Regions from separate parts of the Streptomyces sp. CS113 genome, predicted to be linked through region 2. Evidence: riboswitches for the same ligand, from Rfam matches in the RefSeq annotation. Region 2 holds a riboswitch; the other holds the start of a gene.
The links. A riboswitch is a leader RNA that binds a small molecule or an ion and turns the genes downstream of it on or off. The one in region 2 is predicted to bind glycine.
Positions count from the first base shown of each region.

Region 1 (4,899 bases), 4.5 Mb from region 2:
GCCCAGCGAGCCCGTGGGCGTGCCGAAGAGCGGGTCGATCATGTCCTCGTTGTACGCGTTGGGCTCCTGCCCGTACAGGGAGGTGATCAGCGGCGCGAAGACGGCGACCAGGATGAGGACCAGCACCACGATGCCGCCCGCGAGGGCCAGCCGGTCCTTCTTCAGGCGCTCCCAGGCGATCCGGCCCAGGGAGCGCCCTTGTACCGACTTGGCCTCGGCGCCGGCGACCGCCGCTTCCTCTGCCGCACTCGGGGCCGCTTCCGCGGTCGGCTCGTGCAATGGTGCCGTCATCTGGCAGGGACCCCTCTCAACCGGCGGTAGCCGGCCCGCACTTGCCGCTGTAGCGGCGTGATCAGTCCGTCGTACAAAGAGGCGAGCATCCACCCCTTGTTGCGGGAGTCTTCAATGCATTGGCGATCTGTAGCCAGACTTGACGGGGAATGGATGCGCAACCGTGATGCTGTTTGAGGTGTTCCGTTATCCGGACAGTGGGTAACGGGGGTCGGACGCGGGCAAGTTGGGACATCGGCGACAAAGGGGGGCTTTGCGTCGTCATCTACGCGCGAAGATCGCCTCTGCCGACCGTGTTCGGCGGGGCCCGCGAGAGCCCGCGACCGTCAGTACCGGCTACCGGCCGGAGGGTATCCGTACCCGCCCGCGGGTGCCTGGGCGGGGGCGGCCGCGTGGGCCTCGCGGTCGTAGAACGGGCGCGCGTTGGCCCGCAGCCACAGGGCGACCGGGTCGTGGGCGTCGGTCATCGCCACCGTCGACACCGGCAGCCCGTCCGGCACCGCGCCGACGGACTGCTGCATCATCGCGCGCACCGCGTCGACGGCCGGCGGGGAGGTGTCGTACACGTCCAGGCCGATGGCGAGGTACGGCGCCCCGAGCGCCGGCTGCACCCAGGCGCGGCGCAGCGCGCGGACCGCCGGGGTGCGGTGGGCGTTCTGCGCGAGCAGGGCGTAGAACTGCGGGATCTCGATGGCCGGTTCGGACAGGCGCAGCGGGCCGGCGGGCTGACGGTCCAGGCCGGAGGCGATGCGGCGCAGGTCGAGCCAGGGAATGCCGACGCCGCCGCCGGGGGCGTGCGGGTTGAGCCACAGGCCGTAGTGGTCCGGGTAGAGGGCGCGGGCCACCTCCAGGCCGTCGACCACCTCGTACGACCGGTTCCAGCCACTGGCGGACAGCTCCTGGGCGGAGGTCACGCAGGGTGCGTAGCCGTAGCCGGCGACCTCCATGCTCCCGTACTGGGCGTCCGGGGAGCCGGCCTGTCCGTGCCACAGCAGCATCCAGACCTGGCCTGAGGCGGGGGTGGCGAGGGCGCGCAGCAGGGCCTCGTAGGCGTCGTAGCGCCCGGGCGTCACCTGGCGCAGCATGTGCTCGACCTGTCCGGTCGTGGTGCCGCTGGCGCTCACGCGTATCGCCCCTTCGAGAAGTTCCCCCGGTGTCGGGACCAGCTTAAGGCTCCGCCGGGTGCGGGGAGCCTTCCAGCTCGGGGTGTGCTGTCGTCTTGCGGCAGCGGGTGCGTCGTGGCCCGTCGCGCCCGCGCGGCGGAGCCGCACATGTCACCGCCCCGCGCCCCTTTCGGGGCGCTCACCTGACCGGCGTCTACAAGTCCCGGTCGTAGAAGGGCCTGACCCTTTCCCGCATCCAGTCGCAGACCGGGTCCTGGGCCGCCTCCAGGAGGATCAGGTTGACCTCCCATTTCAGGGGGGACTTGGCGAGGGCTCGGCCCAGGGCGTCCAGCGGGAGGGCGCGGGCGTCGCCCTCCCAGTGGGTGAGTTCGACGCCGACGAACAGGACCGGGTCGGCGGTCTCCACGGCGGCCAGGCAGCGGCGCGCGCTGCGTACGACGCCGGTGGCGGCGAACTCGGCGGAGGCCGCGGCCAGGAAGTCCACCGGGTCGTCCTGCCAGTCCGGCTCGAAGAGGCGGACCCGGCCGCCGGAGGAGGGCCCGTCCAGCGGGGTGCGCCCGGCCCGGCACAGCTCGGCCACGGCGGGCGGCGGCAGCGGGATGCCGACCACGCCCTCCGGGTTCACCGCGATGCCGACCTGCGGGGGCAGGCCGCGGGCGAAGTCCGCGGCGGGGGCGATGGTGTACGCCATGTGCGCCCCGGCGACCTGGCGCAACTGCTCCTCGGAGCTGAACACCGGCACGTAGGCCTGGCCGTCGATCTCCAGCGAGGGCAGGTCGAGCGGGCCGCTGTGCGGGCCGCCGCCGTTCGGCAGGGGTATCCACAGGAAGCTGCGGCCGAGGACCTCCACGATCCGGCCACCGGCCGAGGCGATGCCGAGGGATGCGGACAGCACCTCCTCCAGCTCGTTGCCTGGCCACCCGCCGTGCGGGTGGGGGTGCGCCTGTGCCGGGAAGTCCATCTGCCTACCTACCGCCTGCCTGGTACCGCCGTTCGTGGCTGAAAGGCTAACCCGTTCGATCCCGGTGCCCTACCGTGCGTCACCCCGTGAAGGCGATCCGGCGGAGGGTGTCGGCCGCCGCCCGGTCCAGGACGACCGCCGAGGTACAGCCGGCGGGCAGGGTGCCGTCGGTCACCGCGCGCAGCAGGCGGGAGTTGGCGGTGCGGTGCCGCAGGAACGCGTACCGCGAGACGCCCCGGCCGCGCTCGCGCTGGCCGGCCAGGGCCTCGCCGGGAGCGACGTCGAGGAGCAGCAGGTGCAGGGTGCCCTTCCGGCGGCGGGCCTCGCGGGCCAGCCAGCCGCGCACCCAGGCCTGGGTGCCGCAGTCGTGCACGACGACGCCCTCGCCGGAGCGCAGCGCGCGGCGCAGCCCCGCGTAGTGGGCGAGGCGGACGAGGGGGCGGTAGAGCGCGTACGGCAGGAGACGCGGCATGCGCTGGTCCCAGCGGTCGCGGGTGTCCTGGGAGTCGATGCGAGCGCCGCGCACGGTGCGCCGCATCAGCGTGGACTTGCCGCTGCCGGGCAGACCGGTGATCACCACCAGGTCCCGGGGTCCGAAGAGCAGGGCGTGCGGGCTGCGGCCGTCGCGGTCCCTCAGGTCGCGGACGACGGGTGCGGGCAGTGGGGCGCATGCCTCGGGGGCCGGGGCGGCGGGCTGCTTGGGCAGCGCGAGTCCCGAGGTCGTGGCGTACGCCGTGGTCCTGTTCACCGTGATCGTCCTCCCCTGGGGCGGTACACGAGTACCTCCCCGTCGAGTGTAAAGAGAAGGTAATGCGCGGGTCTCGCGTTTTCGTTCGCTTACTGCCACAAGCCGGTTACAAGAACAGCTCTGCCCACGGATGAGCCAGGCGTGCAATGATGGCGGCGCCAACTGCATACCGGCCGTTTGAATCCGCGCGGGAGAGTCCCCGGCCGCGCCGGGGCGCCGAAGGAGCAAGTCCCTCCCTTGAATCTCTCAGGCCCCGTTACCGCGCGGGCGAGGCACATCTGAAAAGCGGACCGCCCCCGACGGCGGTCCCACCCAAGGTGCAAGCCCTGATCGCCGTACTCCGGTGGCCGCGGCGAACCTCTCAGGTTCCGATGACAGATGGGGAGGACCGACCTCGCCCCGTCCTGTCCTGGGAGACGACCGACCGATGAGCAGTACCGAACTGCGCCGTACCGCGCTCGATGCCACGCATCGCGCCCTGGGCGCGACGATGACCGACTTCGCCGGCTGGGACATGCCCCTGCGCTACGGCTCCGAGCGCGAGGAGCACGTCGCGGTGCGCACCCGCGCCGGTCTCTTCGACCTCTCGCACATGGGTGAGATCACCGTCAGCGGGCCGCAGGCGGCCGAGCTGCTGAACTTCGCGCTGGTCGGCAACATCGGCAGCGTGAAGCCGGGCAGGGCCCGCTACACCATGATCTGCCGCGAGGACGGCGGCATCCTGGACGACCTGATCGTCTACCGGCTCGGTGGGACCGAGGCCGCGTCTTCTCAGTACATGGTGGTCGCCAACGCCTCCAACGCCCAGGTCGTGCTGGACGCGCTGACCGAGCGGGCGGCCGGCTTCGACGCCGAGGTGCGCGACGACCGGGACGCCTACGCGCTGCTCGCCGTGCAGGGCCCCGAGTCCCCGGGCATCCTCGCGTCGCTCACCGACGCCGACCTGGACGGCCTGAAGTACTACGCCGGTCTGCCCGGCACGGTCGCCGGCGTCCCGGCGCTGATCGCGCGCACCGGTTACACCGGCGAGGACGGCTTCGAGCTGTTCGTGAAGCCGGAGCACGCCGTCGAGCTGTGGCAGGCGCTGACCAAGGCGGGTGAGGGCGCCGGGCTGATCGCGTGCGGCCTGTCCTGCCGGGACACGCTCCGCCTGGAGGCGGGCATGCCGCTGTACGGCAACGAGCTGTCGACCGCGCTGACGCCGTTCGACGCCGGTCTGGGCCGGGTGGTGAAGTTCGAGAAGGAGGGCGACTTCGTCGGGCGCGCCGCGCTGACCGAGGCCGCTTCCCGGGCGGAGCAGAACCCGCCCCGCGTCCTGGTCGGCCTGGTCGCCGAGGGCCGCCGGGTGCCGCGCGCCGGGTACCCGGTCGTCGCCGGCGGCGAAGTGATCGGCGAGGTCACCTCCGGCGCCCCGTCCCCGACGCTGGGCAAGCCGATCGCCATGGCGTACGTCGACCCCGCGCACGCGGCTCCCGGCACCGAGGGCGTCGGCGTGGACATCCGGGGCAGCCACGAGCCGTACGAGGTCGTGGCGCTGCCGTTCTACAAGCGCCAGAAGTAGACACTGGGCGGCGGCCCTCCCCGGCAGCCCCCCGCGTCGCACCGGGCGCACCCCCGCCCCACCACCCCCTTCACCAGCCACTTCCTCGCGTACAGGAGAATTCAGGCCATGAGCAACCCCCAGCAGCTGCGCTACAGCAAGGAGCACGAGTGGCTGTCGGGCGCCGAGGACGGCGCCTCGACGGTCGGCATCACGGAGCACGCGGCCAACGCGC
Region 1 covers NZ_KZ195574.1:2,715,597-2,720,495, forward strand. The annotation lists gene B9W62_RS11670 (ABC transporter permease) at 1-291, opposite strand, end outside; gene B9W62_RS11675 (enhanced serine sensitivity protein SseB C-terminal domain-containing protein) at 618-1,415, opposite strand; gene B9W62_RS11680 (enhanced serine sensitivity protein SseB) at 1,609-2,376, opposite strand; gene B9W62_RS11685 (AAA family ATPase) at 2,456-3,124, opposite strand; glycine riboswitch at 3,303-3,396, shown strand; gene gcvT (glycine cleavage system aminomethyltransferase GcvT) at 3,552-4,685, shown strand; gene gcvH (glycine cleavage system protein GcvH) at 4,794-4,899, shown strand, end outside.
Region 1: it holds a riboswitch for glycine, as region 2 does, so the genes downstream of both, gcvT (glycine cleavage system aminomethyltransferase GcvT) here and gcvP (aminomethyl-transferring glycine dehydrogenase) in region 2, are expected to answer to the same signal.

Region 2 (4,899 bases):
GGGCGACGTCCATGGCGTCCGAGCAGATCGGCTATCGCGGCCCGACGGCCTGCGCGGCCGCCGGCATCACCTACCGGCAGCTCGACTACTGGGCCCGCACGGGGCTCGTCGAGCCCAGCGTGCGGCCCGCGCACGGCTCCGGAACGCAGCGTCTGTACAGCTTCCGCGACGTGGTCGTGCTGAAGATCGTCAAGCGTTTCCTCGACACCGGGGTCTCCCTGCAGAACATCCGCACCACCGTCCAGCACCTCAGGGAGCGCGGCTTCCGGGACCTGGAGCGGATGACGCTGATGAGCGACGGCGCCACCGTCTACGAGTGCACCTCGCCCGACGAGGTGCACGCACTGCTCCAGGGCGGCCAGGGCATCTTCGGGATCGCCGTCGGCGTCGTCTGGCGGGACGTGGAGGGTGCGCTGTCCCAGCTGCACGGGGAGCGGATCGACACGGGGGAGACCCTGGTCGGGCACAATCCCGCCGACGAGCTGGCCCGGCGGCGGAACAACCGGGCGGTCTGAGTCCCGTGGCGCGACCGGCTCGGTCCTGCCGGTCGCGGCGGGATTGTCAGTGGCGTAGGGCAGCATCGGAGATGTGAGATCCGTGCCCACGATCCTGCATCTCGACATGGATGCCTTCTTCGCCTCGGTGGAGCAGGCGTCCAAGCCGAGCCTGCGCGGAAAGGCCGTGGTGGTGGGCGGCCTCGGACCGCGCGGCGTGGTCGCCACCTGTTCGTACGAGGCCCGGGTGTTCGGCGTGCACTCCGCGATGCCGATGGGCCAGGCCCGTCGGCTCGCGCCGCACGCCGCCTACCTCGTTCCGCGCTTCGAGCTCTACCGGTCGATCAGCGAGCAGGTGATGCGGCTGCTGCGGGAGCTGTCGCCGCTGGTGGAGCCGCTGAGCCTGGACGAGGCCTTCGTGGACCTGGAGGCCGGCGGCACGGCCCGGGACGCCGAGACGGCGCGGCTGGCCGGGGCGAAGCTGCGCACGGACATCCGCACCGTCACCGGCCTCACCGGGTCCGTGGGCCTCGCCGCCTCCAAGATGCTCGCCAAGATCGCCTCGGAACAGGCCAAGCCCGACGGACTGGTGCTCATCCCGCCCGGGACGGAGCGGGCCATGCTGGAGCCGATGACGGTGCGCACGCTGCCCGGCGTGGGCCCGGCCACGGGAGACCATCTGCGGCGCGCCGGGATCACCACGGTCGGCGAGATCGCCGAGGCGGGCGAGGACGAGCTGGTGCGGTTGCTGGGCAAGGCGCACGGCCACGCGCTGTACGCCATGGCGCTCGCGCGGGACGAGCGGCCGGTGGTGGCCGAGCGGGAGACCAAGTCGGTGTCGGTCGAGGACACCTACGACGTGGACATCCACGACCGGGTGCGGGTCGGCGTCGAGGTGGGACGGCTCGCGGACCGCTGCGTGCGGCGGCTGCGCGCCTCCGGCCTGTCCGGGCGGACCATCGTGCTCAAGGTGCGCAGATACGACTTCTCCACGCTGACCCGCTCCGAGACCCTGCGCGGGCCCACCGACGACCCCGCGGTGGTGCGCGAGGCGGCCGCGCGACTGCTGGACTCGGTGGACACCACGGGCGGCGTGCGGCTGCTCGGCGTGGGAGTCAGCGGGCTCGCCGACTACACGCAGGAGGACCTGTTCGCGCAGGCCGCGGAGGGGCGGGCCGAGGAACTGGCCGAGGAGCCCGAGACCGCGCCCGCCGAGGAGCACAGACCCTCGCCCACCGAGCGGCGGTGGCCGGCGGGGCACGACGTGCGGCACACGGAGCTGGGGCACGGCTGGGTGCAGGGCAGCGGTCTCGGGCGGGTCACCGTGCGATTCGAGACGCCGTACTCGGAGGTCGGGCGGGTGCGGACCTTCCCGGTGGACGACCCGGAGCTGACACCGGCGGATCCGCTGCCGCTGGTCGCCGCCGCGGAGGGCGGCGAGGGTGGCGAGGGCGGTCAGCCGTCGTCGTTGCCCCTGCCGGCCAGCTTGCCGAAGTCGTGGTCGGGGGGCGGGGGACCGGCGGCCACGTCCAAGCCGTAGTGGTGGTACAGCTGGAGTTCCTGTTCCGGCGAGAGGTGCCGGCCGACGCCGAAGTCGGGCGCCTCCTTGATCAGGGCCCGGTCGAAGGGCACGCGCAGGGCGCCGTCGACCAGCTCGCTGGGCTCCAGGGGGACGAAGGCGTCCCTGCTGAAGAGGCCGGTCCGTATCGCCGCCCACTCGGGGACGCCGGTGGCATCGTCGAGGTAGACCTCGTCCACGGTGCCGATCCTGGTGCCGTCGCGGTCGAACGCCTTGCGGCCGATCAGGTTCCGCGGATCGATGTCAGTACGCACGGGGCCCTCCACTTGATCGCACCACTGGGCCGGATGTGGTCGCACCAGCCGCCTAATCATCCGTAAGTACTACAAAAAGGCACAAGGGCTCGGTCGGCCACTCGAAGTCCGTGCGGCGGCCTCGCTGGTACGCTGGCAAACGGCTGCTGACCCCGCGCGGGAGAGTCCTCCGGACACCACCGGAGGCGCCGAAGGAGCAAATCCTCCCCGGAATCTCTCAGGCTCACGTACCGCACGGACGAGGTCACTCTGGAAAGCAGAGCGGGTGTCGACGGCTTCCGCTCTCACCGACGGTGAAAGCCGGGAGAGCCCCAGGGCTCGCCCGGTGAAGCTCTCAGGTTGAGATGACAGAGGGGGAGGCCGTCCGGGTACCCGCGCCGTGGTGCCCCTCGAAGGTCGTCAGACCAGGAGGCCTCCGCAATGACCGCCCACCGCACTCCGCTCTCCGAGCTCGAACAGGCCATGCCCTTCGAGCAGCGCCACATCGGCCCCGACCACGAGGCCCGGGCCAAGATGCTCGCGCAGGTCGGTTACGGTTCGCTCGACGAACTGACGGCCGCCGCGGTGCCGGATGTGATCAAGAACGCCGACCGGCTGGACCTGCCGGGCGCGCGCTCCGAGGCCGAGGTGCTGGCCGAGCTGCGCTCCCTGGCCGACCGCAACCAGGTCCTCGACTCCATGATCGGCCTCGGCTACTACGGCACCTTCACCCCGCCGGTCATCCTGCGCAACGTCATGGAGAACCCGTCCTGGTACACGGCGTACACGCCGTACCAGCCGGAGATCTCCCAGGGCCGGCTCGAGGCCCTCCTGAACTTCCAGACCATGGTCGCCGAGCTGACCGGCCTGCCCACCTCCGGTGCCTCGCTGCTCGACGAGGGCACCGCCGCCGCCGAGGCGATGGCCCTGTCCCGGCGCATGGGCAAGAACAAGAAGGGCCTGTTCCTGGTCGACGCGGACACGCTGCCGCAGACCGTCGCCGTGATACAGACCCGTGCCGAGCCGACCGGCGTCGAGGTCGTCGTCGCCGACCTGAGCGAGGGCATCCCCGCCGAGGTCGCCGAGCGCGAGATCAACGGCGTCCTGATCCAGTACCCGGGCGCCTCCGGAGCCGTCCGCGACATCAAGCCGGTGATCGACCGGGCGCACGAGCTGGGCGCTCTCGTCACCGTCGCCGCCGATCTGCTCGCCCTCACGCTGCTCACCTCGCCCGGCGAGCTGGGCGCGGACATCGCCGTGGGCACCACCCAGCGCTTCGGCGTGCCGATGGGCTTCGGCGGACCGCACGCCGGCTTCATGGCGGTGCACGAGAAGTTCGCCCGCAGCCTGCCCGGCCGCCTGGTCGGCGTCTCGGTCGACGCGGACGGCAACAAGGCCTACCGCCTGGCCCTGCAAACCCGCGAGCAGCACATCCGCCGCGAGAAGGCCACCAGCAACATCTGCACCGCGCAGGTGCTGCTCGCCGTCATGGCCGGCATGTACGCCGTCTACCACGGCCCCGAGGGCCTGCGGGCCATCGCGCGGCGCACCCACCGCTACGCCACGATCACCGCCGCCGGACTCGCCGAGGGCGGTGTCGAGATCGTCCACGGCGCCTACTTCGACACGGTCACCGCGCGGGTGCCCGGCCGGGCCGCCGCGATCGTCCACGCCGCCCGCGAGAACGGCATCAACCTGCGGCTCGTCGACGCCGACCACGTGTCGTTCGCCTGCGACGAGACCACCACGCGGGCCCAGGTCGGCGGCGTGTGGCACGCCTTCGGCGTCGAGGGCGACATCGAGTCGCTGGACGCGGAGAGCGGGGAGGCGCTGCCCGAGTCGCTGCTGCGCACCGACGACTTCCTGACCCACCCCGTCTTCCACCAGCACCGCTCCGAGACCGCGATGCTGCGCTACCTGCGCCGCCTCGCCGACCGGGACTACGCGCTGGACCGCGGCATGATCCCGCTGGGCTCCTGCACGATGAAGCTCAACGCGACCACCGAGATGGAGCCGGTCACCTGGCCCGAGTTCGGCGCGCTGCACCCCTTCGCCCCCGCCGACCAGGCGCAGGGCTACCTGACCCTCATCCGCGAGCTGGAGGAGCGGCTCGCCGAGGTCACCGGGTACGACAAAGTCTCGCTCCAGCCCAACGCCGGGTCGCAGGGCGAGTTCGCCGGCCTGCTCGCCGTACGCGGCTACCACCGGGCCAACGGCGACGAGCAGCGCACCGTCTGCCTCATCCCGTCCTCCGCGCACGGCACCAACGCCGCCAGCGCCGTCATGGCGGGCATGAAGGTCGTCGTCGTCAAGACCGCCGAGGACGGCGAGATCGACGTCGAGGACCTGCGGGCCAAGATCGAGAAGCACCGCGACGAGCTGGCCGTGCTGATGATCACCTACCCCTCCACGCACGGTGTGTTCGAGGAGCACGTCGCCGACATCTGCGCGCAGGTGCACGACGCCGGCGGCCAGGTCTACGTGGACGGCGCCAACCTCAACGCCCTGGTCGGCCTCGCCAAGCCCGGCCACTTCGGCGGCGACGTCTCCCACCTGAACCTGCACAAGACCTTCTGCATCCCGCACGGCGGCG
Region 2 covers NZ_KZ195574.1:7,207,269-7,212,167, forward strand. The annotation lists gene B9W62_RS32435 (MerR family transcriptional regulator) at 1-515, shown strand, start outside; gene B9W62_RS32440 (DNA polymerase IV) at 589-2,034, shown strand; gene B9W62_RS32445 (PRC-barrel domain-containing protein) at 1,950-2,327, opposite strand; glycine riboswitch at 2,475-2,570, shown strand; gene gcvP (aminomethyl-transferring glycine dehydrogenase) at 2,748-4,899, shown strand, end outside.